One region of the Alkalilimnicola sp. S0819 genome, then DNA from elsewhere that is predicted to be linked to it. Evidence: predicted binding sites of a transcription regulator. Region 1 holds the regulator's gene; the other holds the start of a gene.

Region 1 (15,432 bases):
GTGCCCGGCTCCATTTCCAGCAGGCTGGAATGCTGCGGTTTGTCCGGCGAGCCTTCGGGGAAGAGGCCGGCGTTGTTCACCAGCACGTCCAGGCGTCGGTGCTGCAGCGCCAACTCCTCGGCAAGCTTCGCCGCGGAGCCGGGGCGGTTGAGATCCAGGGGCAGATAGTTGACTCGCAGGCCCTCGCTCTGCAGCTTGTCCGCGGCGGCCTTGCCCGCCAGGCCCTCGCGGCTGGTGATGACCACCCGCAGGCCGTGGCGGGCGAGCTGCCGGGCCGTCTCCAGCCCCAGCCCCCGGTTGCCGCCGCTGATCAGGGCAATGCGCTCGCTCATTGGCTCAGCGTGATTCCTCGCGCAGGTAGTAGCGACGGATCACGGAAAGATCATCGTTGAGCTCGTAGACCAACGGGTCGCCGGTGGGGATCTCCACACTGGTGATGTCCTCGTCGGAGACGCCGCTCAGATGCTTGATCAGTGCGCGCAGGCTGTTGCCGTGGGCGGCGATGAGGATGGAGTCGGCCTGCTGGAGGGCCGGCACGATGTCCGATTCCCAGTAGGGCAGTACCCGTTCCAGGGTGATCTTCAAGGACTCGGTGGCGGGCAGCTGCTCGGGGGGCAGGTGGGCGTAGCGCGGGTCGAAGCGCGGGTGATACTCGTCGTCCGCGTCCAGCGCCGGGGGCGGAGTGTCGAAGCTGCGACGCCAGATGTGCACCTGCTCGTCGCCGTACTTCTGCGCCGTCTCGGCCTTGTTCAGCCCGGTGAGCCCACCGTAGTGGCGCTCGTTCAGGCGCCAGTCCTTGACCACCGGAATATAGAGCTGGTCCAGCGCGTCCAGGCAGGCGCAGCAGGTGCGGATGGCGCGTTTGAGCACCGAGCAGAACGCCATGTCGAAGCGGTAGCCGTGCTCGGCGAGCAGGGCGCCGGCGGCGGCGGCCTCCTCGCGCCCCTTGTCCGACAGATCCACATCCACCCAGCCGGTGAAGCGGTTTTCCAGGTTCCACTGGCTTTGCCCGTGGCGAATCAGGACCAGGCGTTTCATGCGTGTTGTTCCTATCCGTAAAGTGCGTGGCGAATCGGGGCGGGCATTGTAGCAGTTGGGGGTCGGCGTTGAACCCGACAGGCACGCATCGCGAGGCTGCATCGGCCCCGGCCGCTTCTATCCGGGAGTGGCTGGTGCCTCCGGTTTCGCGAAATACTCCCCGTGGAAAACGGCCGCGGGCGCCTCGGTATCCGGGATGCTCAGTCGCAAGGTCAGTCGCGCCGTGCGCCCATTCTCGAGCCTTGCCACCAGTGCCCGCTGTTCGGTCAGCGACAGCGCCACTCGCACCCGCAAGTCATCTTCCAGCGGTCGGCTGTAGCGAATGCGCGCCTCGCCCAGCACCAGCCTGGCGCTCAGGCCTCGCTCCTGCACCAGCCGGTACAGCATGGCCCAGCCGCCCAGGCTCGCCAGGGAGTAGATCGCCCCGGCGAAGCCCTGACCGCTGTGGTTGTGGTTGCGCGCGAGTGGCGCGCCCAGTACCAGGCACTCGGGCTCCAGGCGCTCCACCTCCAGGCCCATGGCGGCGCTCAGTGGTATCAGTCGATGCAGCGCGGCCTGCAATTGCACTTTGTCCATGGGGGTGGATTCTACTGCAAACGCGGACGGGGCGAGGCCTGCGGGTTAAGATGGCCATCGGAGGTGCCCATGGCGGAAGAAATCGAGCGCAAGTTTCTGTTGCTCAACGAGGACTGGCGCGGCGCCGTGCAGCGCAGTGTGGCCTTCGCGCAGGGCTATCTGCTCGGTGCGCGCCAGGCCTCGGTGCGGGTGCGCATCGAGGGCGAGCAGGCCAATCTCAACATCAAGGGCGTGACGCTCGGCGTGCGCCGGGCGGAGTACGAGTACCCGATCCCGCTCGCTGACGCCCGCGAGATGCTCGACACCCTGTGCGAGGGGCCGCTGATCGAGAAGACCCGGCATTATGTCGAACACCAGGGGCATACCTGGGAGATTGACGAGTTCCACGGCGACAACGCCGGCCTGCGGGTGGCCGAGATCGAGCTTGCCCATGAGGACGAGCCCTTCGCCCGCCCCGGGTGGTTGGGTGCGGAGGTCTCGGGGGAGGCGCGCTATTACAATGTGATGCTCGTGAAGCATCCGTACCGTGAGTGGCGCGATGAGTGACTTGACCCGGGGGCGCTGGATCGAGGTGGATCTGGGCGCTCAGTGCCTGATTCTGCGTGAGGGCGAGGCCGTGCTCGCGGAGCACGCCGTATCCACGGCCGTCAACGGCCCGGGCGAGCGCGAGGGCAGCGGCTGCACGCCCCGGGGCTGGCACCGGGTGCGGGCGCGGATCGGCGCGGGGCTGCCCGCGGGCACGGTGTTTCGCGCTCGGCGGCCCACCGGCGAGGTCTACGATGAGGCGCTGGGCCGCGAGCAGCCCGGGCGGGACTGGATCCTCACCCGCATCCTCTGGCTGAGCGGCCTGGAGCCGGGGCGCAACCGTTTGGGGGATGTGGACAGCATGCGCCGTTACATCTATATCCATGGCTGCCCGGATACCTTTCCCATGGGCAGGCCGCTCTCCAAGGGCTGCGTGCGCATGCGCAACGCCGAGCTCATCGCGCTGTTCGATCGGGTGCCCGCGGGCACGCCCGTTTATCTGCATGAATGAACCCGTGTCTCCATGAAGGAGTTTCCATGTCCTTGGGACAATTGATGGTCGGCATCGCCGGCACCCGGCTCACCGCGGCCGAGACCGAGCTGCTGCGCCAGCCGAAGATCGGCGGGGTGATCCTGTTCACCCGCAATTACGAATCCGTGGCGCAACTGCGCGCCCTGTGCGACGAGATCCACGCCCTGCGTCGCCCGCCGCTGCTGATCGCGGTGGACCAGGAGGGCGGCCGGGTGCAGCGCTTCCGGGGCGAGTTCACCGAGTTGCCGCCGCTGGCGGATCTGGGCGCCGCCTGGGACCGGGACCGCAAGCAGGCCCTGGGCTGGGCCGAGCAGAGCGGTTGGCTGATGGCCGCCGAGTTGCGGGCCGTAGGGGTGGACCTGAGCTTCGCGCCGGTACTGGATCTGGGCCGGGGTGTGAGCAGCGTGATCGGGGACAGGGCCTTCCACGCCGACCCCGAAGCCATCGGTGAGCTGGCCCAGGCTTATGTGCGCGGCATGCACCGGGCTGGCATGAGCGCCACCGGCAAGCACTTCCCGGGCCACGGGTCGGTGGCGCCGGACTCCCACCTGGAGCTGCCGGTGGACGAGCGCCGGGCCGAAGATCTGGTGATGGAGGACATGCGCCCCTTCGAGCAGCTCTGCCACACGGGGCTGGAGGGCATGATGATGGCCCATGTGGTCTACAGCCAATGCGACCCGAAGCCCGGCAGCTTCTCCGCGTTCTGGATCGAGGACGTGCTGCGCAACCAGATCGGCTTCCAGGGCGCGGTGTTCAGCGATGATCTGGGCATGGCCGGTGCGGCGGTGATTGGCGATATGCCGGCTCGGGCTCGGGCGGCACTCTCGGCCGGTTGCGATATGCTGCTGCTGTGCAATGAGTTGGAGCAAGTCGAGCCGGTCATGCGCGCCATGTGGGCCCCCGAGCCGGTGGCCGCCATGCGTCTCGCCCGCCTGCACGGCCGCCAGTCCCCCGACTGGGCGACCCTGAGGGCGAGCCGCGAATGGGCCGAGGCCCGCCGCGCGGTAGACGCTTGCGCGCGCTCCGCCGAGCGCCAACTGAACCTCTGACAAGACATCAAGAGAATTACCTATGTGGAAGGATTTGCAGGATTTTCTATCCCGTAGCCTGGGCCTGGAAGGGCAGGGCATGCTGGTCGTGCAGCTTGCCGTGGTGTTGTTCGTCGCGGTGCTGGTGAACTTCATGGCCGGCCTGGCGCTGCGCCGGCTGCAGGCCAAGTTCCAGCGCAAGGGCTTTCGCTGGGGCGATGCGGTGGTTCAGGCCCTGCGCTCGCCGCTGTACTGGCTGATCTGGATTCTGGGCGTGGCCTTCGCCGTGGAAGTGCTGCAGCGCACCCTGGCGGTGCCGGCGGCGATCTTCGACTACGTCGCCCCGGCGCGCCAGATCGCCGTGATCGCCATGATGGCCTGGTTCCTGCTGCGTCTGGTGCGCGGTGTGGAAGAGAACATCATCACCCGGCGCCGGGAACGGGGGGAGCCGCTGGATTACACCACGGTGGACGCCATGGGCAAGCTGGTGCGCCTGGCCATCACCATCATCGCTTTGCTGGTGGCCCTGCAGACGCTGGGCTTCAGCATCTCCGGCGTGCTGGCCTTCGGCGGCATCGGCGGCATCGCAGTGGGTTTCGCCGCCAAGGACCTGCTCTCCAACTTCTTCGGCGGCCTGACCATCTACCTGGACCGGCCCTTCTCGGTGGGCGACTGGGTGCGCTCCCCAGACCGGAACATCGAGGGCACGGTGGAGAACATCGGCTGGCGGCTGACCACCATCCGTACCTTCGACCAGCGCCCGCTTTATGTGCCCAACTCGGTGTTCAACAGCATCGCGCTGGAGAACCCCTCGCGCATGTACAACCGGCGTATCAACGAGACCATCGGCATACGCTACGACGACTGGGAGCAGATGGAATCCATCGTCACGGCGGTGCGCCAGATGCTCATCGATCATGAGGATATGGAAACCGAACAGCGCACCCTGATCGTCGCCTTCAACAGCTTCGGGGCCTCCTCCCTGGACTTCTTCATCTACACCTTCACCAAGACGGTGGACTGGGTGAAGTACCACACGGTGAAGCAGGACGTATTGCTGCGCATCATGCGCATCATCGATGAGCACGGTGCCGAGATCGCCTTCCCCACTTCCACGGTGCACGTGCCCGAGGCGCTGCGCATGCTCGGGGATGCGCAGATCGGCGAGAACGGCAGTGTGCCCCGAGAAGCCCGGGGGTAGTGATCCGCGCGCTCCCGGGGCTCGAGCGCTTGGTCGGGGTGGTTAGTGTGGTGGCGCATCCCTATAATGCCAGCCCCCTTGGCACACCGGCGGAATCCGGGAGATGGCGCATGGCGAACAAATTACTGATTGTGATGGCCAATATCGATCCTGACTGCGGACCCGGCGTGGGTGTGCCGCTGCGTCAGGCGGCGGTGGCGGCGAGCATGGAATATGACGTGGAAGTGATCTTTGCCGGTGTCACCGGTCGACTGGCGCTGCCCGGCGCGGCGGAGCGGGTCGAGATCGGGGACAAATGCGGCAAGAATGCCTATCAGATGATCCGCGAAGCCCACGAGGAAGGGGTCACCTTCAAGGTAGGCACCTCGGTGGTGGAACTCTACGGCGAGGAGTTCATCGCCGAGGTCGCCGAGATCGTGGGCGGCGCCTACGTCATCAGCGAAGCCATGGACGACGAAACGGTGACGTTCACCTACTGACAACAATTCAAGGGGAAGGGCATGACGCTGGCGCGTTCCGAACAGGCCGAGGCGGTGTTGCGCGCCGCCGAGCTGCTCCACGACGGGGCGGCGGTGGAGTTGGCCATCACCCGCATGGCCGAGCAGATCAGCGAGCGCCTGGCGCAGAGCATGCCGCTGGTACTCACCGTCATGGTGGGGGGGCTGATCCCCGCCGGCAAGCTGCTGCCTCAGTTGCGCTTCCCTCTGGAAATGGACTACATCCACGCCACCCGCTACCGCGGCGAGACCAGTGGCGGCGAACTGCTGTGGCTGGCCCGTCCCCAGGCGCCGCTGGCCGGGCGCACCGTGCTGGTGATCGACGACATTCTCGACGAGGGCCACACCCTGGCCGGCATACTCGATGACTGCCGCGCCCAGGGTGCGAAAGAGGTGCTGAGTGCGGTGCTGGTGGACAAGCGCCACGAGCGGCGTTTCCAGAACCTGCAAGCGGATTTCGTCGGCCTGGAGGTGGACGATCGCTACGTTTTCGGCGCCGGCATGGACTACAAGGGGCTGTGCCGGAACCTGCCCGGCATCTACGCCGCCCAGGAGGATTGAGCGTGACCACGGATACTTCGCTGGCAATCATCGGCGGCACCGGCCTCACCCGGCTGCCGGGGCTGGAAATCACCCACCGGGAAGTGGTGCACACGCCCTACGGCGACCCCTCCGGGCCCGTCACCCATGGGGTGTTGCACGGGCGGGAAGTGATGTTCCTGGCGCGTCACGGTTATGGGCATACCATTCCGCCCCACCGGGTGAACTACCGGGCGAACATCTGGGCGCTCAAGCACCTGAAGGTGGGCCGGGTGCTGGCCGTGGCCGCCGTGGGGGCGATCCACGAAGCGCTCACCCCGGGCAGCCTCGCCTTTCCCGACCAGATCATCGACTACACCTGGTCGCGCAAGCATACCTTCTTCGAGGATGATCTGGCCCACGTTACCCACGTGGACCTCACCCACCCCTACGACGAGGAGCTGCGTCGGCGCATGATGGCCGCGGCGGAGGCGGGCCAGATTCCGTACCAGGGTGCCGGCACCTACGGCGCCACCCAGGGTCCGCGCCTGGAAACCGCCGCCGAGATCCGCCGCCTGCGGCGCGACGGCTGCGATATGGTCGGCATGACCGGCATGCCCGAAGCGGCCCTGGCCCGGGAGGCGGGCCTGCGCTATGCCGCCTGCGCGGTCAGCGTGAACTGGGCCGCCGGTCTGCAGGGGGACGAGGTCACCATGGAAGAGATCGAAGGCAATCTCAGCGTGGGGATGGAGCGGGTGAAGACCTTGCTGGGGGCCTTGATTCCGGCGCTTTGATCCAGGCTCGAATGGGTTTGCCGCAGAGACGCGGAGGCGCGAGAAGCGACGCGGAAAAAAGACACGGGGCAGGCGGGCGACAGCCATGGCCTTATGGCTGTCGTTGGGTTTTCGCTGCGTACCGCTGCGTCTCTGCGGTGTAATGCCCCCCTACCGCCGCCGTCCGCGCCTTGGGGCCCCGCCGGCCAGCGGCAGGTCCAGCTGCGGCGTGCCCGCCGGCGCAGGCGGTCGGCTCAGCGGCCGCGGGGCGGCACGCCGAGGACGCCGGGCCGGTTTCTCGGCCACCGGCTGCTCCACGGCCGGGGCTTCCGTCGCCGGCAGGCGCACATCCCGTTCCAGATCCAGCAGCAGATGCTGCCCGGCGTGGCCGCCACGGCACTTGAGCAGCTGTACCAAGGTCTTGCCCTTGCGCTCTTCCAGTTGCAGCCGCAGCGCGGCGGGGGAGGGCTGCTCGGCGCTGCGGACATCGCGGAACAGCAGGCTCCAGCTGTTGCCGGCCTCGGCGGCCAGCTGCAGGCGGCGCAGGCTGCGCTCGTCCAGGCGCCTGGGCCAGGCGAGCACCGCGCCGCAGGTGCCGGCGCGCAGGGCCTGTTCCACCGCCCACAGGGCGTCGGACTCGGCCCGCGGATGCACCAGCAGCAGCCGGGACAAGTCCAGCCCGTAGGCGGCCAGCGCCGGGGCGTAGGGAATGTGGGGCGGGGCGATCAGCGCCACCCAGCGCCCGCGCCGGGTCAGTTCCACCAGCGCGGGCATGAGCAGGCGCAGCTCGCCGATGCCCGATTGCCCGTGCAGGATCTCGGTGACCGCCCCCAGCGGCCAGCCGCCGCCGGGCAGGCAGGCGTCCAGGGAGTCAAAGCCGCTGCTCACGTGCTCCAGGCCCGTGTTGCGGGCCGGGGCATTGGCGCGCCAGATGCCCGGTTGCTGCAGGAGTTCTTCCACGGCGCTGTTCATCGCTACCTCGCTTGCCCCGACCGGGGCGGTGTTTCTTCTTGCCTGCGGCGAGCCGCTGCCTTACATGTTCCGGATCACGCCCACGGCCAGGCCCTCGATGGTGACCGGCTCGCGGCTCAAGTCGACTTCAATCGGGGCGAAATCCGGGTTCTCCGCCAGCAGCCGCAGCCGCGAGCCCTGGCGTTCGAAGCGCTTGACGGTGACCTCGTCGTCCAGCCGGGCCACCACGATCTGGCCGTTGCGAGCCTCGTGGCTGCGGTGCACGGCGAGCAGATCGCCGTCGAGAATGCCCGCATCGCGCATGCTCATGCCCCGCACCCGCAGCAGATAATCGGCCGCCGGCTGGAACAGCTCGGGGGCCAGCGGGCAGTGGCGCTCCACGTGCTCCTGGGCGAGCAGGGGGCTGCCGGCGGCCACCCGGCCGATCACCGGCAGGCCGGGCTCTTCCGGTTCCTTCTCCAGCAGACGTATGCCCCGGGAAGCGCCGGCCCGCAGCTCGATCATGCCCTTGCGGGCAAGCGCCCGCAGATGCTCCTCGGCGGCATTGGCCGAGCGGAAGCCGAGCGTGCGGGCGATTTCCGCCCGGGTGGGCGGGTAGCCGGTATCGGCGATGAAGCCGCGGATCAGCTCCAGTATCTGCTGCTGCCGGGGGGTGAGCTGTTGCATGGCTGTCTCCCTGTTTTGGGTTCCGTCCCGCAGGCGCGGCTCACGGCCGTGCCTGCGGGGGAAATCGTCTCGACCTGTGTATTTATACAGTGGTGCTGCTGGCTGGGCAAGTGCCGCCGTTCGTGGGGTGATAAACTCCGCCTTTTCCACGGCCACGGGGCTCAGCATGGTCAGCATCAACAGCCAGGCCCATGAACTGATCAATCGCGGCGAGGTCGGCTTCGAGCAATGGGCGGCGCATCTGCCGGTGCCCCTGCAGGGCGAGGAGCGCACCTTCCTGCATATGGCCTGGCAGACCGCCGACGCCAGCTACGGCGAGCGCCTGCGCGAGAATGGCGAAATCGCCTTCCGCCATGCCCTGGCGGTGGCCACCATCGTCGCCGAGCTGCGTCTCGATGTGGAGACCATCGCCGCGGCCCTGCTGAAGGATATTTCCGAGGCTGAACTGGAAGCTCTGCGCCGGCGCTTCGGCACCGCCTTGCCGGCGCTGGTGGAAGGCACCGGGCGCATGCGCCTGATCGAACAGTTGCCCGAGCACGCCGAGGCCGGCGCCGAGGACCGGGCCGAGCCTTTGCGCAAGATGCTGTTGGCCATGGCGCGGGATGTGCGGGTGGTGTTCATCACCCTGGCCGAGCGCCTGCAAGAGCTGCGTCTGGCGAAGGGGCTCCCGGAGGACGAGCGTCGGCGCCTGGGCCAGGAGGTGCGCGATATCTACGCGCCGCTGGCCAACCGCTTGGGTATCTGGCAGCTCAAGTGGGAGCTGGAGGATCTGGCTTTCCGCTACCTGGAGCCGGCCAATTACAAGCGCATTGCCAAGCAGCTCGCCGAAAAGCGCCGCGACCGCGAGGCCTACATCGCCGAGATCCGCCAGACCCTGCAGGCCGCCCTGGCGGAGGCCGGTGTCGAGGCTGAGGTCCGAGGCCGGCCCAAGCACCTCTACAGCATCTGGAAGAAGATGCAACGCAAGCAGCTCGACTTCAACGAGCTCTACGATATCCGCGCGTTGCGGGTGATGGTGCATGACGTGCCCGCCTGCTACGCGGCGCTGGGCGTGGTGCACGGACTGTGGCGGCATATCCCAAAGGAATTCGACGACTACATCGCCACCCCCAAGGAGAACAATTACCGCTCCCTGCACACCGCGGTGATCGGCCCCGGCGGCATGGCCTTCGAGGTGCAGATTCGCACCCGGCAGATGCACCAGGAGGCGGAGCTGGGCATCGCCGCCCACTGGCGCTACAAGGAAGGCGGCAGCCGCGATGCGGATTTCGAGCGCAAGCTCGCCTGGTTGCGCCAGCTGCTGGAGAGCGGCCCGGAGGAGGGCGAGGACCTGCTGGACCGTTTCAAGGGCGAGGTCTTCGAGGACCGGGTCTACGCCATCACCCCCAAGGGGCGCATCCTGGACCTGCCCCGGGGCGCGACGGCGCTGGATTTCGCCTACTACATCCACAGTGACATCGGTCATCACTGCCGTGGGGCGAAGATCAACGGCCGCATGACACCGCTCACCCAGCCGCTGCGCAACGGCGACCAGGTGGAGATCCTCACCCATCCCGCCAGCACCCCCAGCCGCGACTGGCTCAATCCCAGCCGGGGTTACCTGGGCACCAGCCGTGCCCGGGCCAAGGCCCGGACCTGGTTCCGCCAGCAGGACCACGACAAGAACATCAGCGCCGGTCGCGCCATTCTGGATCGGGAGCTGCACCGGCTGGGGGTGCAGGATGTGAACCTGGAGCGTCTGGCGCAGAAGAATCCGCGCTTCCCCAAGGTGGATGATTTTTTGGCCGCCATCGGCCGCCAGGAGATCACCGGCGGACAGATCGCCCAGTACCTGAGCGAGCAGCTGCTGCCCGCGCCGGAGCCCGAGCTGCACACCCGCCCGCCCAGTCGCAGCGGCCCCGGGGACGATGTGAGCATCTACGGGGTGGGCAACCTGCTCACCCGTCTGGCCCGCTGCTGCCGGCCCGCGCCGGGCGATGCCATCGTCGGTTTCATCACCCGCGGCCAGGGGGTGACGGTGCACCGGGGCAACTGCCCGACCCTGCAGCGGCTGCGCGAGAGCGAGGCGGAGCGGTTGATCGATGTGAGCTGGAGCCGCCCGGGAGAGCGTCGCTACCCGGTGGAGATTCATGTGCGCGCCCACGACCGCCAAGGCCTGATTCGCGATATCTCCGCCATTCTCAGCAACGACCGGATCAATGTGCTGGGCATCAACACGCGCACCGACGCTCGTGAGCATCTGGCGCACATGGATCTGACCGTGGAGATCGAGGACGTGGCCCAGCTCAGCCGCCTGATGGACCGTATCGGCGCGCTGCGCAACGTCATGGATGTGCGCCGCCGTGGCTGAGGGCGGCGACGTCGCTCTCATGCTAATCTGCGCAGCCCCGAGCGAACGGTAATAACAAAGACTCTATGAACAGCCATCTCACCACGGCCCTGATTCTGGTGGCGGTGCTGGGCATCAGCGCCCAGTGGCTCGCCTGGCGGCTGCGCTGGCCCGCCATCGTGCTGCTTTGCGTGTTCGGCCTGCTGGCGGGCCCGGTATTCGGCTGGATGGTGCCCGCCCGGGACTTGGGGGAGCTCACCCAGCCGGTGGTGCAGATGTGTGTGGCCATCATCCTCTTCGAGGGCGGCCTGAGCCTGCGCTGGCACGAATTCCGCGTGGCCTCCAGCGGCGTGCGCCGGTTGTTGTTCCCGGCGCTGCCCTTCAATTGGCTGCTGGGCAGCCTGGCGGCCCACTATATCGGCGGCCTGAGCTGGCCCGTGGCGCTGGTGTTCGGCGCGATCATCGTGGTCACCGGCCCCACGGTCATCATCCCGCTGCTGCGCAGCGCCGGGCTGCGCCGCCGGCCCGCCTCCTACCTGAAGTGGGAGGGCATCATCAACGACCCCATCGGTGCGATGCTCGCGGTGCTGGTGTTTCAGTACTTCCATTCCGTGGGCAGCGGTCCGGGCTTTGGCGTGAGCGTGTTCGGGGGCTTGGCGCTGGGTCTGGGCGTTGGTGTGGCGCTCGGCTGGCTGGGAGCGCAGTTGATTGCGCTGGCCTTCATCCGCCACTGGGTGCCCGAATACCTGAAGCCTCTGGTGCTGCTGATGGCGGTGTTGCTGAGCTTTCTGCTCAGCAACCAGGTGCAGCACGAGGCGGGGCTGGTGGCGGTGACCGTGTTCGGCATCGTGCTGGCCAATCGGGGGCTGGCGGATATCGAGGAAGTGCGCCGCTTCAAGGAATATCTCACCGTACTGCTGGTCTCCGCGGTGTTCATCCTGCTCACCGCCAATATCACCCCCGAGACCCTGCGGCTGCTGGACTGGCGGGCGGCGGCGCTGCTCGCCGCGGTGCTCTTCCTGGTGCGCCCGGCGGCGGTGCTGCTGGCCACCGTGCGCAGCGACATGACCTGGCGAGAGCGGCTGCTGGTGGCCTGGATCGCGCCCCGGGGCATCGTCGCCGCGGCGGTGGCCGGTGTGTTCGGCCCCGAGATGGTGGCCGCCGGCTATGCTCAGGCGGAATTGCTGATGCCCTTGATCTTCGCCCTGGTGCTGCTCACCGTGATCGTGCATGGCTTCTCGCTGGACAAGCTTGCCCGGGTGCTGGACCTGGCCTCGTCCGAGCGCCGTGGCGTGCTGATCGTCGGCGCCACCCCCTGGAGCGTGGAATTCGCCAGCACCCTTCAGAAGCTGGACGTGTCGGTGATGGTCGCTGACCCCTCCTGGTCGCGCCTGCGTGGCGCTCGACTGGGGGGGCTGCGCTACTACTACGGCGAGATTCTCTCCGAGGACGCCGAGGAGCGACTGGACCTGAGCGACATCGGCTACCTGCTGGCGCTCACCGACAACGACGCCTACAACGCCCTGGTCTGTTCGCGCTTCATCAACACCTTCGGCCGCGAGAACGTCTTCCAGCTGCCCACCTCCGTCGAGGAGCAGCCCCGGGAGATGCGCCGCACCCTGAAGGGCCGGGTACTCTATGGGCGAGACGCCCGCTACGAGGAACTGCTGCGCCTGCACTACCAGGGCTGGCGCTTCCAGAAGACCCGCTTGACCGAGGACTACCCGGCCGAGAGCTACTTCACCGAGATGGATGACAATGCCATGCCGCTCGCCCTGCTGCGGGCCGGGCGCGTGCAGTTTCAGCAGGCGGAATACCCGCTCAAGCCCCAGCCGGGGGATGTGATGCTGGCCTTTGTCTCACCGAAGATACAGCGGGAACGCCGTGGCCTGGCCGGGGCCGAGGCGGAGCTGGCGCCGGGGGAGGAGCCGAAACCCCGCATGCCGGGGTGAGCCAGGGCGCATAAGCCCCAGGGCATTCTCGATGCCGCCTTCGGCCGCATCGCGGTTACGGGCGGGTGGCACCAGGAGGATTTTGCCGGTACCACCCGCCGGGCCGGGCGGGCGGGGACCCGGGGTCTTCGCGCCGCCGGCGTTTGTCGGCGTCCCTGGGCCGTTATTCCGCCTCCTGCAGGTAGAACGACAACATCTTCGCCATCTGGCCATCCACGTAAACCCGGCAATAGGGGTCGGCGGTATAGGGCAGCTGCCCGCATGCCACGCTGATGCTGTGGCCCCGGTACTCGCCGCGCAGGGGGAAGACCGCCGGTGAGCTGAAGGGCAGTGGCGGAGAGTCCTGGCCGCGCAGCGGGCCGTGCACCACCTGCTCGCCGTTGATGAAGATGCGGACATCGGAATGGGCCAGGTCCAGCGCGCCGCTGATGCGCCAGTCGTCGAAGAGGCGGGGTTGGGCGGCGCAGGCAGTCAGCGTAGTGGCGAACAGCAGTACTATCATGCGACAGTTCATGGGCACCCCATACTTGTGAACGCTTCCCTGCAGAAGCGGCAGGTGGCCGCGATTTCCCTGGCGCGCGCCGGGGGAATAATGCATCGCGGCCATGGGCCGCTCCTGCAGTCGGAAGGCGCGACACCTCTGGTTCGGTATACGGTACAGGACGGTTTTCGATGGACTTCTCCATGGCCACGCCGGCGCTGCTGTTTCCGGCCATCTCCCTGCTGCTGCTCGCCTACACCAACCGCTTTCTGGCCCTCGCCGCACTGATTCGCGATCTGCAGACCCGCTATCGCAGCCACCGCGACAGTAATCTGCGCGGTCAGATCGACAATCTGCGCCGGCGGGTGCTGTTGATCCGCAATATGCAGGCGGCGGGGGTGGCCAGCCTGCTGCTGTGCGTGCTGTGCATGTTCCTGCTGTTCGCCGGCCAGGCGCTGATCGCCAAGTATCTCTTCGGCGTCAGCCTGCTGTTGTTGATCATTTCTCTGGGGATCTCCATACGCGAGATCCAGATCTCGGTGCAGGCGCTGCATCTGCAGTTGTCCGATCTGGAAGAATGAGCCGCGCTGCCCCATCCAGCATCGTATGGGTACCGAGGCGCAGTTGCGGGAGCTCGATCGGTTGGCGAGGTTGCTCGACAGCAGTCTGCGGGTCCCCGGCACCCGTTGGCGTTTCGGGTTGGACGGCTTGATCGGGTTGATTCCGGGGGCGGGAGATCTGGCCACCGGGGGGCTGAGCGCCTGGATCGTGCTGCGCGCCTGGCGCATGGGAGCGCCGCGCACGGTGCTGTTGCGCATGGCCGCCAATGTGGGGTTGGATGTGCTGCTCGGCAGCGTGCCGCTGCTGGGGGACGCGTTTGATTTCTTCTTCAAGGCCAACCGGCGCAACCTGCGCTTGCTGCGACGACACCTGCAACGCCATGGCGGGTGAAGGTGCGAGGCGTAGAGCTCACACCGTGGTCGCGGAGCGGTCCAGCCGCGCATGGGCCTGGGCCACGGAGCCGGCCTGTCCGGCGTAACCCGCCCAGGGGTCGCCGGCCCAGGGGTCGTCGGCCCAGGGGTCGTCGGCCCAGGGGTCCGGCCCCTGGGGCCAGTGCATGACCCGGTGGCGGCTCAGGCCGCGTCCGTCCAGGTCGGGATCGGCGAGCATTTCCCAGTTGAGCGGTGCGGCCACGGGCCAGCCCGGGGCCGGGCGCAGGCTGTAGGGCAGCACCGGGCGGCTGTCCCGCTCATTGAGCCGGTAATCGATGAACAGACGCTCGCCCGCGGGGGCAGGACGGGCGCTGTAGCGCGTCGAGTCCCGCAACTCCATGGCCCGGGCAAGCCTGCGGGCCAGCGCCCGGGTGGCGGGATAGTCGGCGCGGGCGTCCAGCGGCACGCGCAACTGCAGCCCGCCCAGCCCGTCCAGCATCGGGTAGGCGCACAGGTCCAGTTCTTCCAGTAGATCCGCCAACGTGGCGGCGGCGGTCTTCAGTGCCTCGAAATCGCCCTGGCCGCCCGCCAGGGCGTACACCAGCTGATCCGGGCACTCCGGCGCGTCGGCCCGGCTGGTGGGGGCGTGAAAGGCCACCGCGCCGGCGGCGCACAGTTTCAGCAGATCGCGGCGCTCGGCCAGACAAAGCGGCGTCATCGGTACCTCGGCCGGCGAGCCACCGTTGATCGGGGCTGAGGTGATCGGCGTGACGAACCGACCTTGGGCGTGCAGCAGCAGGCGGGGCGCGATACGACGGTAATAGCGTTGCAGGCTGGCCCCATGGGGGCTGCCAGCGCCCGGGTTTGCATCATCAAGCGCGGTGCCGCTGGAGGCGGTCTCGTTGGGGGGGCGATGTGGGGTCGGGGGCCCAGGCCTGGCCATAGCGGTCTTCTCCCGGGGCGGCGGTGCGTACCCGGAAGCTGGGGGCGGCCTGGCCGCCCCGCAAGCATCAGTGTTTCACTAGAAGCTGTATTCGTCCTCCAGCAGTTGACGCAGGCGGCGTTCCTCCTGCATGGCCTCTATGGCGCGGCGGCTGTCCGGCCGGGCGCCGGCATTGTGGCGAGGGGGCGGCAGGATGTCCTCGCCTACGCCCTCGTCCTCGCCATCCCAGGTGTCGGCGTCGTAGTCATCACCCATGTGTATAAACTCCCGAGATATTCGAGAGCTGTATACACCGAAAACCGGCCGCCGCAAACAGAAAAATACCTCGGCCGTGAAAGGGCGCAAAGCTCGGCGGCCCGGGGCTGGAATTCAGTCCTGTTCGCCGGGCTCGTTCAGCCGCACCGAGCCCACCACACAGTGCAGGCTGCCGTCGCTGAGCCGGGCCACCACCGCGTCCCCGGAACGTGC
Region 2 (15,432 bases), 230 kb from region 1:
TGCGCGCCGCTGCCAATGAACATTGATTCGCCTCCGCGCCGGCGGATGGCTGTCAGCCTGACGCCGCTGATCGATGTCGTCTTTATTCTGCTGGTGTTCTTCATGCTGGCGACCAACTTCAACCAGTGGCGCTCCCTGAGCCTCTCCGTACCGGGCGAGGGCGGTGCTGCCGCCACCGAAGAGACCGCCTTGCGCCTGGAGGTGCTGAGCAATGGTGGCCTGCGCCTGCAGGGAGATGTGCTGGGGCTGGCGGATCTGGAGCGACGCGTGGCCGGCCTGCTCGGTGACGATCCTGGTCGCGCGGTGCGCATAGTGCCCGAGCCCGCGGTTCCGCTGGAGCGCATTGTGGCGGTGATGGACAGGCTTAGCCTGGCGGGCGCGCGGAACATCTCCCTGGACGAGGACTGAGCCATGCGCCTGGCCGCCCCCCAGAGGCGGGAGCAGGAGGAGAACCTGGTCCCGCTGATCAACATCGTCTTTCTGTTGCTGATCTTCTTCATGCTGGCCGGTACCTTCACCCGCCCGGAGCTGTTTCCGGTGACGCCACCGGAGTCCTTGAGCGAGGCGGAAGCGCCGGAAGAAGCCCTGCGCCTGCTGCTGGCCGCGGACGGACGCCTGGCCCTGGACGGCGAGGAGCTGGAGGACGCGCAGTTACGGGTGCGGCTGGGTGAGCGGCTGCGGGTGGAGCGCCCCCCCATCGTGCAGCTGAAGGCCGACGGGGACATCGAAGCCGCACGGCTGATGGCGGTGATGAATCTGCTGCGAGATTCGGGTGTGGAGGATTTTCGGCTGTTGACGGTGCGGGGCGGCTGATGGCGCGTTGGACTCTTGCGTTCATTTTGGCCTTGCTGCTCCATGGGGGGCTTTTCTGGCAGTTGCGTTCCGAGGAACAGCACGAGGGCGCCATAGCCGCGGGGGTGGCCGGTATACAGGTTTCCCTGGGCGCCGCTGGCGGCAAGACCGGGGCCCCCTCGCCGAAACCCGAGCCGAAACCCGAACCGAAACCCGAACCGAAACCCGAACCGAAACCCGAACCGAAACCCGAACCGAAACCCGAACCGAAACCCGAACCGAAACCCGAACCGAAACCCGAACCGAAACCCGAACCGAAGCCCGAACCGAAGCCCGAACCGAAGCCCGAACCGAAGCCCGAACCGAAGCCTCGCGGCGCGGTTGCCGATCAGTTTTATCCCGAGGCGGCCCCTGTGAGCGAGGCGGCCGAGTCGCTGGAGGCCGATGCCCGGGAAGGCGCGGCGCAGGAGCTGGGCGGCTTGAGCGCCGATCAGCAGGCCGGTGGCAACCCGGGGGCAGTGCGGAGCTACACCACGGCGCTGCGCGCCTGGCTGGAGCGACACAAGCGCTATCCGCGTCGGGCGCGCATGCGGCGACAGGAAGGCGTGGCGACATTGCGCTTTGTGGTGGACCGCGAGGGCCGGGTGCTGGAATACGAACTGTTGGACGGCTCCGGTCATGCGCTGCTGGACCGGGAAGCACGGGAGATGCTGGAGCGCGCGCAGCCCTTGCCGGCATTTCCCGAGGGCATACGCCAAGAGCGCATGACCCTGGAAGTGCCGGTGTCCTTCGCGCTTCGCTAGCCGGGCGCTCAGGGCATCCGGCGCGTATTACACGCGCATGGCAATGCGCGCGGACGAGGCCCTGTAGCCGGTCAGGCAGGCCGGTCGAAATCGGGTGGGAATCGCGACTCAGCCGCGCAGGCGCTTCGCCACCGCGGGGCTGGCGCGCAAGCGCTCTAGATCCTCCTCCGCGGGCAGCTGCGGGCGGTCCCGCTCCCGATTGACCATGCACAGAAAGCCCAGCGGCTGCTCGCCGGTGGCGTGGAACTGATGCCAGCTCCAAGGGGCGATGTACACGCAGTCATGGGCTGCCACCCGCTCCACCCGATCGTTCAGGATCACTTCCCCCTCGCCGCGCAGGATGATCACCGCATGGGCATGTTCGTGGCGCTCCAGGGTGGAATAGCCGCCGGGCTGCACCTCGAAATACCGGGTGAGAAAGGCCAGCGCCTGCTGATCTTCCCGCTCGCCCATCAGCGTCTGCCGGGTGATGTCGCGAAAGTGGCTGCCTTCGGTCTTGTACTCTTTCAGGTCCACCGCGTCCCAGCGGTAACCCCGCATCCGCGTGATCCGCGATTGCTCGCTCATGCTCCTACTCCTGCCTGTTCCACCGCCTCGCGCAAGGCGCGGCTAGCGGTGCGTATATCGCCCTGGGCATAAAGGCTGCCGCCAATGAGCAGGACTGTATCCAGGCCGTATTGTTTCACCCAGTAGCCCGCGCGGGCTACATCCATGCCACCCCCCGGGGTGGGCAGGGCCGGGCGAATGCCGGGCAAGGGCGCGCGCAGGGCCCGGTTGATGGCCTCGCAGCCCGCTTCGCTGAACCCGAAACGGCCACCGGCATTCGGGTAGATCACGGCATCGGCGCCGGCCAGCCGAAACAGTTCGCCCAGCAGCAGCGGCGCCGCGAGGCCATGATCCGGGCGCAGCAGTCCGCCGGTCATGGCCGGGTGCGCCATCAGCAACAGGCCGAATTCGTCCCGCGCCCAGCGCATGGCATCCAGCCCGGTGATCCAGGGGTTGATGAGCACCCCCTGGCAGCCGGCTTCCTTGGCCGCCCGCAGGCGGCTCGGCAACTCGGCGTAACCGGCGGTGACATTGGGAAAGTACTGGCTGCGCCCGCCGGACTGGGCATTGGCCCGCGCGACGGCCTCGCTGCAGGCGCGCAATCGGTCCAGGAAGGGGGCATCGGGCTGGTTCGCCAGGCCATGGTCGTCCTTGATGATGTCGATGCCGCCCAGCGCGAATTCATGGGCCGCCGTGGCCAGTGCCTCGGCGCTGCTGCCCATGGGTTTGAGGGCGGTGCAGAGCAGGGCGCGCTCACTGACCCCCAGGCGCTCCCGCACCCCGGCTATGCCATGGCCCGGGCCGCCCAGCCAGCCCAGCACGGCCTCGGGCCATTCCACCCGCGCTAGATGTATGCCGTCCTTGAGGGAGATATTGCCGAACAGTACGTTGAGCAGCTGAGTGAGTTCACCGCCCAGGGTTTCCTGTGCATAGCTGATGATCAGGCCATGGCCGCCCTCGGGCAGTGCGCGCAACTCCTCGATCCGTCCGACCATGCGTTGGCGCACGTCGGCGCTGAGCACGCGGTCCGGCAGTTCCACGGTCTGCTCCAGGGCGATACCCCGGGCCTTTTCCTCGGCGGCTTCGCCGGGCGCGCACTGCAGGTGGTAGTGGACTCGAAGACGTTCGCTCATGGCTCGCTCGTTGGGCTGGAAAACTTCATTGTAAGGGTAAACAGGGTCGGGTGGGGCCGGCGCGGGGCTGTCGCGGAGGCTCATGGGGATTGCCCCGCGCCTCCCTGGAGATCAGGAGGGTTGACCGGCAGAGCGGGGCGCTGTGGCCCATTCGCGCAGCAAGCCGCTGATGCGCCCCAGCGCGGGCCAGGCCACCAGCAGTTGGGTGAAGCGCAGGGTGGACGCGGGCCCCACCGAGGGCTGGCCGAGGGACTCCACCGCCGGGAGCCCAGTGTAGCTCATGATCTCGTTTTCCAGTTGTTGCAGGGCGGCGCCGGGGATCACGCCGTCCACGTGCACCACGTTCACCGGCCGGCCCCAGTAACTGCTGGGCACATTGGCGAGCATGAAGGGCAGGGCGTCCTGCTTGGTCATGCCGTTGAGATCCACCGGCAGGTACAGGGCGGGCAGCGGCACGGCGGTGGGGGTGACGATGACCTCCATGTGATGGCAGTCATCGGGCAGGCGGCCTTCGTACTCCTCCACCGCCAGGGAGGCCAGCTCGCTTTCGTGGATCTTCACGATCACATCGGCATGGGTCTTCTGGAAATCGATCCAGCGCTTGTAGGCCACCTCCCGGCGCTGCATGTCCCGTTTCACCTCGTCAGGCCTGTAACCCCGCACGTGCACATCGCGCTGGAACTTCCAGCGCCACTTCACCTCGCGGTCCGAATCCACGTAGAGGGTGAAGTCCATGAGCTTCTGCAACTCGGGATACAGGGCGTGCAGCCCCTCCACCACGATCACCGGAGCCGGTTCCACCCGGCGCGGTTCGGCGAAGCGGCCGCTGACGTGGTCGTAAACGGGGATATCCACGGTCTGACCGGCGCGCAGCGCGTTCAGATCGGCCCGGGCCTGGCGTAGATGATTGGCCTTCGGGTCCAGCGGCAGGCGACCGCTGAGCCGGCGCTGGGCACGGTCTTCCTTGTGATAGCCGTCCAGCGAGATGCTCGCCACCACATCGCTGCCCAGCAGGCGGCGGATACCGTCGGTGTAGGTGGTCTTGCCCGAGCCACTGTCGCCGGCCACCGCCAGCAGGATCGGCCGATGGGCGCTGGGCAGCAGTTCGCGGATGCTGGCGCGGCGCTCGGCGTCGGGAGTATTCAGGGGCTCGGACATGGGGCGAACTCCAGGCGGGGTTCAGGGTTCAGCATTGTGCGCGCTGCGCGGCCCTTGTCAACGGCCGCGCAGCAGCTGCTCCGGCCCTTGCGCCGGGGCGGTGGGACGGTTAGGTTTCAGCGAGCCGACAAGAATATCAGAAGGAGTAGCCATGAGCCTCAAGACCACGGATCTGTGCGACGAACATTCCGAGCGGCTGCGTATTGCCGCACCCATGTTCATCACCTATGGCGGCCGGCGGCTGTTCAACGGCCCGGTGAGCACCGTCAAGGTGTTCGAGGACAATAGTCTGGTGCGGGCGGCGCTGGAAGAAGCCGGTGAAGGGCGTGTGTTGGTGGTGGATGGCGGTGGTTCCATGCGCTGCGCGCTGCTGGGCGATCAGCTGGCCGAGCTGGGCCGGAAGAACGATTGGGCCGGCGTGGTGGTGTATGGCTGTATCCGTGATTCCGAAGATATCGCGGGAATTGATATTGGCGTCAAGGCGCTGAATACCCATCCCCTCAAGAGCGTGAAGAAAGGGGTGGGCGAACGGGATGTGCCGGTGAGCTTCGCCGGCATTACCGTGCGGCCGGGTGATTATCTCTATGCCGATGACGATGGCGTGGTGGTGGCCGAGGGCTCCCTGGCGGGTTGAGCCGGGGCCAGGTGGATCAATCGGGGAAGGAACAACCATGAAGGAACCGGTCAGCATGATTCTCGCCCGCAAGGGCAGCGAGGTGCTCGCGCTGCCGCCGCAAGCCAGCGTGGCGGCGGCGGTGGAGATGATGAACCAGCGCAATGTTGGCGCGATCGTGGTGTTGGACGAGGAGCGGGTGCAAGGGATATTCACCGAGCGGGACGCCCTGCGCCGGGTGATCCAGCGCCGGCTGGACGTGGAAAGCACAGACTTGTCCGAGGTCATGACCCGGCAACTGGCGGTCATACGCCCTTCCACCAGCATCCAGGAGGCGCTGGCGGTGGTGAACGCCAAGGGTGTGCGGCACCTGCCGGTGATGGAAGGCGAGACGCTGCTGGGGCTGCTGTCGGTGCGGGACCTGGTGCAGTATCTGGTGGAGGACCAGCAGCATCAGATCGAGGAATTGGTGGACTACATCCATGGACAGTATGGGCCGTCCATTCACGGCTGAGCGGGCATGAGCGCGGAGCGGGTACGGCTGGACAAGTGGCTATGGGCGGCGCGTTTCTACAAGACGCGGCGTCTGGCCACCGAGGCCGCGGCGGGGGGCAAGGTGCAGGTCAACGGCCAGCGGGCCAAGCCTGCCCGGGATGTGCAGGTGGGGGCCCGGCTGACCGTCAGCAAGGAAGGTTTCGAGTACGAACTCACGGTGCTGGGCCTGAGCGAACGCCGGGGGCCGGCCAGTCAAGCGCAGTTGCTGTACGAGGAAAGCGCCGAGAGCCGACAGCGCCGTGAAGCCTTGCGCGAGCAAATGCGCGCCGCGGCCTTGGGCACGCCTCGCACCGAAGGCCGGCCGGACAAGCATGACCGTCGCCGGCTGGGAGCCTTCAAGCGGGGGCAGGGCGAGTAGCCTGCCCTCGCTGTTTGCGCCCCCGGGTCAGCCCTGGCCTGGGAGCTCGCTCTCTTCCGCGTCGATGATGGTCGGCGCTTCTGCAGTGGCCTCTGCGTCATCTCGCGGGGCAGTGGGGGCTGCGGCGGTCTCTCCCACCGGGCTGTCGCTTTCCGAGAAGGTTTCCGCGGTCTGATCCGCACCGCCCAGCGCGGCGGTGGCCGTTTCATTGACCCGCAGGTCGGCCTCCACGGTCTGTACACCCTCGGTTTCCCGTACCAGTTGCATGACGCGGTCCCGGTCGGCCTCTGAGCCTACCGCGCCGCGCAGGTTCACGGTGCCGGCCTCCGCGTCCACTTCGATCAGCACGGCCTGGAGTTGATCGTCCTCGGTGAGCTTGCGGCTGATCCGCTCCATCAATGCCTCGTCGGAGTCGGGGGCGGTGGCCGAGGCCTGATCCTCGGCGGTGATGCCTTCTTCCGTATCGTGTTCCAAGCCAGGCGCGGCGGCGCGCTGTTCGCCGTTCTCGGTGGTTTCATCGGCGGCGCCGGCCTGCTGCTCGTCCTGCTGGAGCGATTCATCCGCCAGTTGCGCCTGCTCGCTCCCGGCGATGGCGTCGGTGGAATACTCCTTCATGATCTCGGATTGTTCACGCTTCGCCTGATCCTCGGCCAGCACGCCGATCGGCGCGATGATCAGGGCGAAGGCCAATACACAATGGCCTGGATGCTGGAATTTCATGGGCATTCTCCTCCGGCTGCTGTGATCGCTACCCATGTTGTCAGCTAAGGGCTGGCGGAGAGTGTTACAAGATCGAAACATCCCGCCATGCACTGCGCGGGGAGCGCTCTTGGCTGGGAATGGCTTTGAAAACGCCCTGAAAGGCGGGAAATCGCGGCCAAGGTCAGCTCTCACAGGGAGGTCAATGGAAGTCCCGGGAGCGGTGATCCAGCTGCCCCAGCAGGTGGCTCAGATCCTCCAGCCGGCCGGCGATGAGGTGGCAGACCGGGCCGCGGCGCTCCCAGATGCCCACCACTGCCAGCAGACGCGCACTTAGCAGGGCGGCGCGGTGACGTTCGGCCACCGGCGGCTTGACTACCACGTTCACCTGGCCGCTTTCATCTTCCAGGGTAAGGAAGGTGATGCCCCCGGCCGAACCCGGGCGTTGGCGCATGGCCACCAGACCGGCGGCGCGCACCAGTCGCCGATGACTTTCATGGCGCAATTCCCGCGCGCGGCGCAGGCGGCGCTCGCGCAACTGGGGGCGCAGTAGGGCGAGGGGGTGACGGCGCAGAGAAAAACCGGTGGCGGCGTAATCGGCGAGAATGGCTTCGCTCTCTTCCGGGGCCGCGAGTCGGGGCGGGTCTTCCCGCACTTGCAGGCCCTGCGCGTCCAGGGGCAGGGGGCGCTCCAGCCCCAGCACGGCCCAGCCTGCGGCGCGCCGGTTCGCGGTGTGGCCGCGCAGGGCCTCGGCCCGGGCCAGGGCCTGCAGGGCGCGGCGATCGAGCCGTGCACGGCGCAGCAGGCTCTCCAGTGGCTGATCCGGCCTCTGATCACGGGCGCGCAGCAGGCGTTCGGCGGCCTCCCGGCCCAGGCCGCGCACCAGGCAAAGCCCCAGCCGCACCGCCGGCTCACCCCGCTCATCGGGTTCCAGGGTGCACTCCCACTGGCTGTGGCGCAGATCCACCGGGCGGATCACCACGCCGTGCTCGCGGGCATCGCGGATGAGCTGCCCGGGGCTGTAGAAGCCCATGGGCTGGCTGTTGAGCAGTGCGCAGCAGAAGATGGCCGGCTCATGGCATTTGAACCAGGCCGAGCAGTACACCAGCAGGGCGAAGCTGGCGGCGTGGGATTCGGGAAAGCCGTATTCGCCAAAACCGAGGATCTGCTGGTAGAGCTGGCGGGCGAATTGCTCCCGATAGCCCCGCTCGCGCATGCCTTCGATCAACCGCTGCTCGAAGGGCTCCAGCCCGCCGCGCCGGCGCCAGGCGGCCATGGCCCGGCGCAGCCGGTCCGCCTCGCCGGCGGAGAAACCGGCGGCGACGATGGCCAGCTGCATGACCTGTTCCTGAAAGATGGGCACCCCCAGGGTGCGCTCCAGGGTGCCGCGCACTGCCTCGGAGGGGTAGCTGACCGGCTCCAGCCCCTCCCGGCGGCGCAGGTAGGGGTGCACCATATCGCCCTGGATGGGGCCGGGGCGCACCAGGGCGATTTCTATCACCAGATCGTAAAAGCAGGCCGGGCGCAGCCGGGGCAGCATGGCCATCTGGGCGCGGGATTCGATCTGGAACACGCCCACGGTGTCGGCCCGCTGGATCATGCGGTAGGTGGCCGGGTCCTCGGCGGGGATCTGCGCCAGGGTGAGCCTGCGCCCGCGCCAGCGGGCGAGCAGGTCCAGGGCCCGGCGCAGGGCGCTCAACATGCCCAGGGCCAGGCAATCCACCTTCAGCAGGCCCAGGGTTTCCAGGTCGTCCTTGTCCCACTGGATCACGCTGCGTCCGGCCATGGCGGCGTTCTCGGTGGGCACCAGTTCGGCCAGCGGTCCGCGGGAGATGACGAAGCCGCCCACGTGCTGGGAGAGATGCCGGGGAAAGCCCAGCAGGGCGCGGGCCAGGCCCAGCACCCGACGGATGACCGGGCTTTGCGGGTCGAATCCGGCCTCGGGCAGGCGTTCGGTGCTCAGCCGGCCCCGGGACCAGCCGACGTTGCGGGCCAGCACCGTCGCCTGCTCCGTATCCAGCCCCAGGGCCCGGGCGGCATCGCGCAGGGCGCTGCGGGGGCGGTAGCTGATCACCGTGGCGGCCAGTGCCGCTCGGTGACGGCCGTACTTGCGGTAGATGTACTGGATCACCTCCTCGCGGCGCTGGTGCTCGAAGTCCACGTCGATATCCGGCGGTTCGTCCCGCTCCCGGGAGATGAAGCGCTCGAAGAGCATGGCCATGCGCGCCGGGTCCACCTCGGTGATCCCCAGGCAGAAACACACGGCGGAATTGGCCGCCGAGCCACGGCCCTGGCAGAGGATGCCGCGGCCGCGGGCATAGTCCACCAGATCGGCCACGGTGAGGAAGTAGGGCTCGTAGCGCAGTTCGGCGATCAGAGCCAGTTCGTGCTCGATCAGCCCTCGCACCTTCTCCGGGACGCCGCCGGGGTAGCGGCGGCGGGCGCCGGCCTCGGTGAGCGCGCGCAGATGCCGGGTGGGGGTGGAGCCGGTGGGAACCAGTTCTTCCGGGTATTCGTAGCGCAGGCTGTCCAGGGAGAAATCGCAGCGGCTGGCCAGGCGCAGGGTCTCCTGCAAAAGCGCCGCTGGGTAGAGGCGCTGCAGGGTCTGCAGCGGGCGCAGATGGGCCTCGGCGTTGGCGGCAAGATCCAGGCCCATCTCGCTCAGCGTCTTGCCCGCGTGGATGGCGTCCAGGGCATCGAGCAGGGGGCGACGCGCGGGGTGGTGCATGCGCACGTCACCACAGGCGAGCAGGGGCAGGCGGTGGGCTTCGGCCAGCGCCCGGGCCTGGGCGAGCAGGGCGGGGTCCTCGGGGCCGTGCTGCAGGCTCAGGCCCAGCCAGCCGCGCTCGCGGAAGTGTTCGGCGAACCAGCGGATCTGTGCCGCCGGCGTGTCGGCGTGCACCCGGGCGATGGCGAGGCAGTCGGGCACGCCCTGCTGCAGATCTTCCGGGGCGAGGCGGTAGCGGCCCTTGGGGGCCTGGCTGCGCCCCAGACTGATCAGGGCGGCGAGTTGGGCGTAGGCTCGGCGGTGGGGGGCGATGAGGATCAGGGTAGGGAGGTCGGGCAGGCGCAGTTCGGTACCCACCAGCAGTTTCAGGCCGGAGTTCCGCGCGGCCTTGTGAGCGCGCACCAGGCCGGCGTAGGAGCATTCGTCGGTGAGGGCCAGTGCCTGGTAGCCCAGGGCGGCGGCCTGCTCCACCAGCTCTTCGGGGTGGGAGGCGGCGCGCAGGAAGCTGAAATTGGAGCGGCAGTGCAGTTCGGCGTACATGATCGTGACCATGAATACTGTTTATATGTACAGCATTGTAGCCGCGATGCAGCCGCAGGCGGAATCGATGATTCCCCAGCCACGCGCCTTGAAGTCTTGCCTGGTTCCTCAGGTGTTCTTCACAAGGGATTGACTGGCAAGGCTTTATCTCTCCTCGATGGCACACCTGTCACGGGGTGGAGAGGAGATTCCGGGTTCTCGCCGTCGGCGTCACCCGGGCCAGGCGAAAGTGAAGACGAGGCCCCGCGTCCGCGTAGCGGGATCGAGGAAGAGGCTCGCGCCGCGCTCAGGAAGACCGCACGGCGCTTCGCGCCCGGCTTTCACCGGCCGGCAGGCCTTCTTCCAGCCATTCCAGCAGGCCATTCCATTCCCCGGCCCGGGGCTGTCCGTCGAGTTCGTGCAGTCCCAGGCCCTGTGCGAAGACCTCGCCGTAGCGTGGGTCGTCGCTGATGCGCCCGACCAGGGGCGTCTCGTGGCTGTCCAGGAATTCGTTGAGCTTCGCGGGTACGCGGTCACCGCTCAGGCGGTTGGCGATCACGCCCAGGCGGGCGTGGGGGGAGATTCTCCGCAGGGTCTTCAGGAAGCCTTCCGCGGCATGGATGTCCACGGCGCCGGCCTGCATGGGGATGAGGATGCTGTGAGCATCCCGCAGATGTTCGCGCAACTGGGGCTCGTCCAGAGCGGCGGCGGTGTCCACCAGCAGGCGCTCGGTCTCGGGGGGCAGGCGCAGGGCCCAGGAGCGGGTGATGTTGAAGCCGCTCGCCTGGTAGGCCGCCACGCCGTGCACCGGGGGACGCTCGGCGGCGCGACGCCGGTGCCACCAGGCGCTGGAGCCCTGGGCGTCGTAGTCATACAGCGCCGTGCCGTAGCCCAGCGCGGCATAGCGGCTGGCCAGGTTGGTAGCGACAGTGGTCTTGCCGGAGCCCCCCTTGGGGTTCACAACGACGATGCGATGCATGGATCGGTCCCGGTACGCGTTTGACCGGCGATTGTGGGCGGATCAGCGGGCCCTTACAAGGGTGGCCGTCACGTAATCGCCAAGAAGACGCTGGGCAATTTCCCTGGGCCTCTGTGGTAGCCCGCTGGTCCTCGGCAAGGGGCCAGACGGTCGAGGGCTCCCTAGGAAAAAAAACCGTGCAGGTACCAGCGCCGTTCGGGGGCGCGCTCCTGGAACACCCACAACCGGGCGCCGGCGGGGTTGACCGCCTGGTAGTAGTCCCGGCGCTGGTCCTCGCCATCCCACCAGCCGCTTTCGATGCGCTCCGGGCCGCGCTCCAACCGCAGGGGGCCATGCCAGAGCGGTTGCTGGCCGCGCTGATGCAGGGCCAGTGGTTGCTCCAGCAGCCACAGAGGGCGCTGGGGCCGGCCCCGCCCCAGGCCCTGGCCCACGTCGGTGTGCCGCCAGGCCTTTTCCGGTCGGTGCTCGTCCACGGTGCTCAGCCCGCGCACCGCGGATGTGCCCAGGCGGACGCTGAGCCGCTCGGCCAGGGGCCGCCAGTCGGCGTCACCCTGTCGGGCATGCTGTTCGAGCAGGCTGGCGGTTTCCCCTTCCCAGGGGCGGATGTCGTCACAGCGCAGGCGGACGGCGCGCACCGGAGCCCGCAACCTGAGCCGTTCCAGCCGCTCCTGCCCCAGGGCGAGCAGGTGGGCGGGATCGCGCGCGGGGCGAAGCAGGCCTACCCCGAGCCGGGTGGCTTCGCCTTGCGGGTGCTCCAGGGCAAGCTCGTAGTGCTGCAACGCGGCGTCCCGGCCACGCAGCGCACCGCTCAGTTCGCGCAATAGCCGGCCCAGGGCGAAGACCAGCTGGCCGCAGTGCTCCACCTCGGTGGGCAGTTCCAGGCGGCTATGAAAGCGGGGCGGGCTTTGCCAGGTCTTGCGGGGCTCGGGGCGCAGGCCCTGGGCCTGGTCCAGTCGCTCGCCGAGCGCGGCCCCGAGCCGACGGCGCAGGCCGCCCCGGGGCAGGGCAAGACAATCCCCCAGATCACGCAGACCCAAATCCCGCATCGCCTGCAGGCAGCGCCCATCCGGCGCCAGTACCTCGCAGGGGACGCGGCGCAGGGCCGCCTGGAAGTCGGCTTCCCCGGTATACAACCCCTCCAGGCCGGCCCGGGCCAGCAGCCAGGCGCCCCGTGGTGTGGGGGCCAGGGCGAGCCGCCCTTGGTAGCCCAGTTCCCGCAGCTCCCGGTGAACGCGCTCTTGGAATCGTTGGGCACCGCCAAACAGGCGCAGGCTGCCCCCGGCTTCCAGCAGCAGGGTGTCGGGTGGCTCGGGGCTGACCCAGGAGCTGAACTGCAGGGCCCAGTCCGACAACCGTGCCAGGGCATCGGCCTCGGCCCGGCCATCGCGGACTTTCAACTGCAGCTCGGGGCTCAGGGCCAGGGCCGCGTTGCGGCCCAGGCCCGGGCGAACGGTGGGCTCGTTGGCAAGCAGAACCCGGCCCTGCTCAAGCACCGCCAGGGGGGTGTCCTGCGCCTGACCTCGGGTGTGCACCTCCAGAGGCAGGGCGGGCAGGTACAGGGCCAGCCAGAGCACCGGGCGCGCCCCCTTCAGTTGCCCGGCGGCAGGGTTTCTTCTTCGATGGGGCCGTCGAGGCTTTCCGCGGTGCCCACGCTGGCGGCCTCGGCGGACGCGCCGGGGGCGGATTCCATGGGGGTGAAGCGCACCAGCAGCCCCAGTCGCGGATGATCCAGATAATGCAGTTCGCCGCTGCGCATGCTCGCATGCTGGCGCATCACCTCGGCGGTGAGTTCGCCGCCCGGGCCGGGCTGGGCAAGACGGAGATCCGTGCGCAGGTGGATCAAGCGGCCCACGTGCACGCGCAGCAGGCCGTGAAAATTGGGCGCCTGGTGCAGATAGGCGGAACGGCGGATCTCCAGCATCGGTGCCGGATCTTGCTCCGCCACCGCCTGGCCGCTGGCCGGCTCGGCGGAGCCCCCACCCCGCGCTTCGCCGGCCAGGGGTTCGTTCATGACGGGCGGCATCCAGCCCGTGGGCAAGGCGACGGCCACGGCCCCGGCTTCCTCATAGGCCGGCTGTTCCCAGCCCAGATGGACCAGCGGTTCGTAGGGCCCGGATTCCGCGAGCCGCTGCCAGGCGCCCTGCAGGGTCAGGCGCTGGGGCGGCAGCAGGCGAAAGGGAGTGCCGGGCTCGGCGCCAGCATCGGCCAGGGCGGCAATACGTTCGAAATAGGGCGGCGGCGGGTCGGCGGGCGTTAGCTCCGCATCTTCGGCGCCGCCGGCCTGCCACTGGCGGAAGATCAGCACCTCCACCTCGTACCACTGGGTATCCTCCTGGGCCCAGGCCATGCCGGGCGGGGCGGTGATCAGCACGGTCAGCAGGCACAGACGAGAGAGTAGCTTGTTCATGAGGTGGCTCTTGCTTGGGCCGTCGGGCCGAGGCGCCCCAGCAGCGCGGCGACGGCCCCGATCCGGTCTTCGGGCTCCGCCAGTGTCTGGCTGAAGCGGAGTTTTTCCTGGCCTTCCAGTTTATACACCTGGGGCTGACTTTGTATCAGGCCGACGATGACGCCCGGATCCACCTGGGGTTGCTCTCCGAAGTGCAGCGCCCCGCCCCTGGGGCCGGCCTCCACCTTGCGCAGCCCCAGGGCCTGGGCCTGGAGCTTCAGCTCGGTGATGCGCAGCAGATTCTTGCCGGGCGGCGGCAGCAGCCCGAAGCGGTCGATCATCTCCACCTGCAATTCCCGCAGGGCCTCCCGGTCCGGCGCGTTGCTCAGGCGCTTGTACATCACCAGGCGGGCGTGCACATCGGGCAGGTAGTCCTCGGGGAGCAGGGCGGGGATGCCCAGATCCACTTCGGTGCCCTGGTGCAGGGGCCGGGCCAGCTCCGGCTCACGCCCGGCCTTCAGATCCTTCACCGCCCGTTCCAGCAGCTCGTTGTAGAGGCTGAAGCCCACCTCGTGAATCTGGCCGCTCTGGCCCTCGCCCAGCAGTTCACCAGCGCCGCGAATCTCCAGATCGTGGCTGGCCAGGGTGAAGCCCACCCCCAGATCCTCGGTGACGGTGATGGCCTCCAGTCGCTTGACCGCGTCGGGGGTCATCTGGCGCGCGGGCGGGGCGATCAGATAACAGTAGGCCCGGTGGTGGGAGCGACCCACCCGGCCGCGCAGCTGATGCAGCTGGGCCAGCCCCAGCCGGTCGGCGCGGTTGATGATCATGGTGTTGGCACTGGGCACGTCGATGCCGGATTCGACGATGGTGGTGCAGACCAGGATGTTGAAGCGCTGGTGGTAGAAATCCAGCATCACCCGCTCCAGATCCCGCTCGGGCATCTGGCCGTGGGCGATCCGCACCCGGGCCTCGGGCACCAGTGCCTCCAGCTCCTGGGCCTTGCGCTGGATGCTGTCCACGTCGTTGTGCAGCACATAGACCTGGCCGCCGCGCTTGAGCTCGCGCTGGCAGGCTTCCTGCACCAGCGCGTCGTTCCATTGCGAAAGGAAGGTCTTTACCGCCAGGCGCCTGGCTGGCGGGGTGGCGATCACCGACAGCTCCCGCAGGCCCTGCAAGGACATGTTCAGGGTGCGGGGAATGGGCGTGGCGGTGAGGGTGAGCATGTCCACATCGGCGCGCAGGCTCTTCAGGCGCTCCTTTTGGCGCACGCCGAAGCGATGCTCCTCGTCGATGATGACCAGGCCCAGGCGGCTGAATTTCACCGTGTCCTGGAGCAGCTTGTGGGTGCCGATGAGGATGTCCACCTTGCCCTCGCGCACGTCCCGCAGCACGGTGCTCTGCTCCTTGCCGGTGGAGAAGCGGGAAATCACCTCGATGCGCAGGGGCCAGTCAGCGAAGCGGTCGCGGAAGTTCTGGTAGTGCTGGTTGGCGAGCAGGGTGGTGGGCACCAGAACCGCCACCTGTCGACCATCCTGGGCGGCGACGAAGGCGGCGCGCATGGCCACCTCGGTCTTGCCGAAGCCCACATCGCCGCAGACCACTCGGTCCATGGGCTGGGCGGCCTGCAGATCCTGGATCACCGCGTTGATGGCATTGGCCTGGTCGGCGGTTTCCTCGAAGGGGAAACTGTCGGCGAAGGCCTGGTAATCCTGCTCGTCCAAACGATAGCGGTGTCCGGGCTTGGCGGCGCGCCGGGCGTAGATGTCCAGCAGTTCGGCGGCGACATCCCGGGCCTTCTCGGCGGCCTTGCGCCGGGCCTTCTCCCAGTGGTCGGTACCCAGCTTGTGCAGCGGGGCGTTGTCGCCCTCGGCCCCGGTGTAGCGGGAGACCAGGTGCAGGGAGGCCACGGGCACGTAGACCTTGTCGCCCCGGGCGTACTCCAGGGTGAGGAATTCGGTGGCGACCCCGCCCAGCTCCAGGGTCTGCAGGCCCAGATAACGCCCCACACCGTGGGCCTCATGCACCACCGGGGCGCCTTCGCGCAGGTCGGTGAGATCGCGGATGATGGTGTCCGGGTCGCGCAGGCGCTGGGAGGCTCCCCGACGCCGGCGGCGCTGCTGGGCCCGCTCGCCGAACAGTGCGGCTTCGGGAATCAGCGCC

What was found. The regulator LexA, encoded in region 1, represses DNA repair genes until DNA is damaged. The targets are predictions, from matches to a motif close to TACTGTNNATATNNACAGTA.
Region 2: the regulator LexA is predicted to act here: its motif matches at 9,941-9,960, upstream of GBG68_RS04090 (error-prone DNA polymerase).

What each region holds. Positions count from the first base shown of each region.
Region 1 is NZ_WHIW01000003.1:5,096-20,527, forward strand. Features, by position in the region: gene GBG68_RS03000 (SDR family oxidoreductase) at 1-332, opposite strand, end outside; gene gpmA (2,3-diphosphoglycerate-dependent phosphoglycerate mutase) at 337-1,029, opposite strand; gene GBG68_RS03010 (YiiD C-terminal domain-containing protein) at 1,156-1,614, opposite strand; gene GBG68_RS03015 (CYTH domain-containing protein) at 1,684-2,160, shown strand; gene GBG68_RS03020 (L,D-transpeptidase) at 2,153-2,650, shown strand; gene nagZ (beta-N-acetylhexosaminidase) at 2,677-3,720, shown strand; gene GBG68_RS03030 (mechanosensitive ion channel family protein) at 3,743-4,900, shown strand; gene GBG68_RS03035 (peroxiredoxin) at 5,011-5,379, shown strand; gene GBG68_RS03040 (hypoxanthine-guanine phosphoribosyltransferase) at 5,401-5,958, shown strand; gene GBG68_RS03045 (S-methyl-5'-thioinosine phosphorylase) at 5,961-6,710, shown strand; gene imuA (translesion DNA synthesis-associated protein ImuA) at 6,861-7,661, opposite strand; gene lexA (transcriptional repressor LexA) at 7,722-8,327, opposite strand; gene relA (GTP diphosphokinase) at 8,494-10,677, shown strand; gene GBG68_RS03065 (cation:proton antiporter) at 10,743-12,608, shown strand; gene GBG68_RS03070 (hypothetical protein) at 12,772-13,110, opposite strand; gene GBG68_RS03075 (DUF2721 domain-containing protein) at 13,281-13,670, shown strand; gene GBG68_RS03080 (DUF4112 domain-containing protein) at 13,696-14,040, shown strand; gene GBG68_RS03085 (hypothetical protein) at 14,059-14,964, opposite strand; gene GBG68_RS14065 (PA3496 family putative envelope integrity protein) at 15,043-15,219, opposite strand; gene xseA (exodeoxyribonuclease VII large subunit) at 15,334-15,432, opposite strand, start outside.
Region 2 is NZ_WHIW01000003.1:237,041-252,472, reverse strand. Features, by position in the region: gene GBG68_RS04145 (MotA/TolQ/ExbB proton channel family protein) at 1-26, shown strand, start outside; gene GBG68_RS04140 (ExbD/TolR family protein) at 46-408, shown strand; gene GBG68_RS04135 (ExbD/TolR family protein) at 412-813, shown strand; gene GBG68_RS04130 (energy transducer TonB) at 813-1,595, shown strand; gene GBG68_RS04125 (cupin domain-containing protein) at 1,704-2,162, opposite strand; gene GBG68_RS04120 (RuBisCO large subunit C-terminal-like domain-containing protein) at 2,159-3,274, opposite strand; gene GBG68_RS04115 (phosphoribulokinase) at 3,386-4,432, opposite strand; gene rraA (ribonuclease E activity regulator RraA) at 4,584-5,066, shown strand; gene GBG68_RS04105 (CBS domain-containing protein) at 5,104-5,559, shown strand; gene GBG68_RS04100 (RNA-binding S4 domain-containing protein) at 5,566-5,958, shown strand; gene GBG68_RS04095 (BON domain-containing protein) at 5,986-6,678, opposite strand; gene GBG68_RS04090 (error-prone DNA polymerase) at 6,860-9,937, opposite strand; gene GBG68_RS04085 (ParA family protein) at 10,212-10,883, opposite strand; gene GBG68_RS04080 (Y-family DNA polymerase) at 11,045-12,457, opposite strand; gene GBG68_RS04075 (CsiV family protein) at 12,472-13,290, opposite strand; gene mfd (transcription-repair coupling factor) at 13,287-15,432, opposite strand, start outside.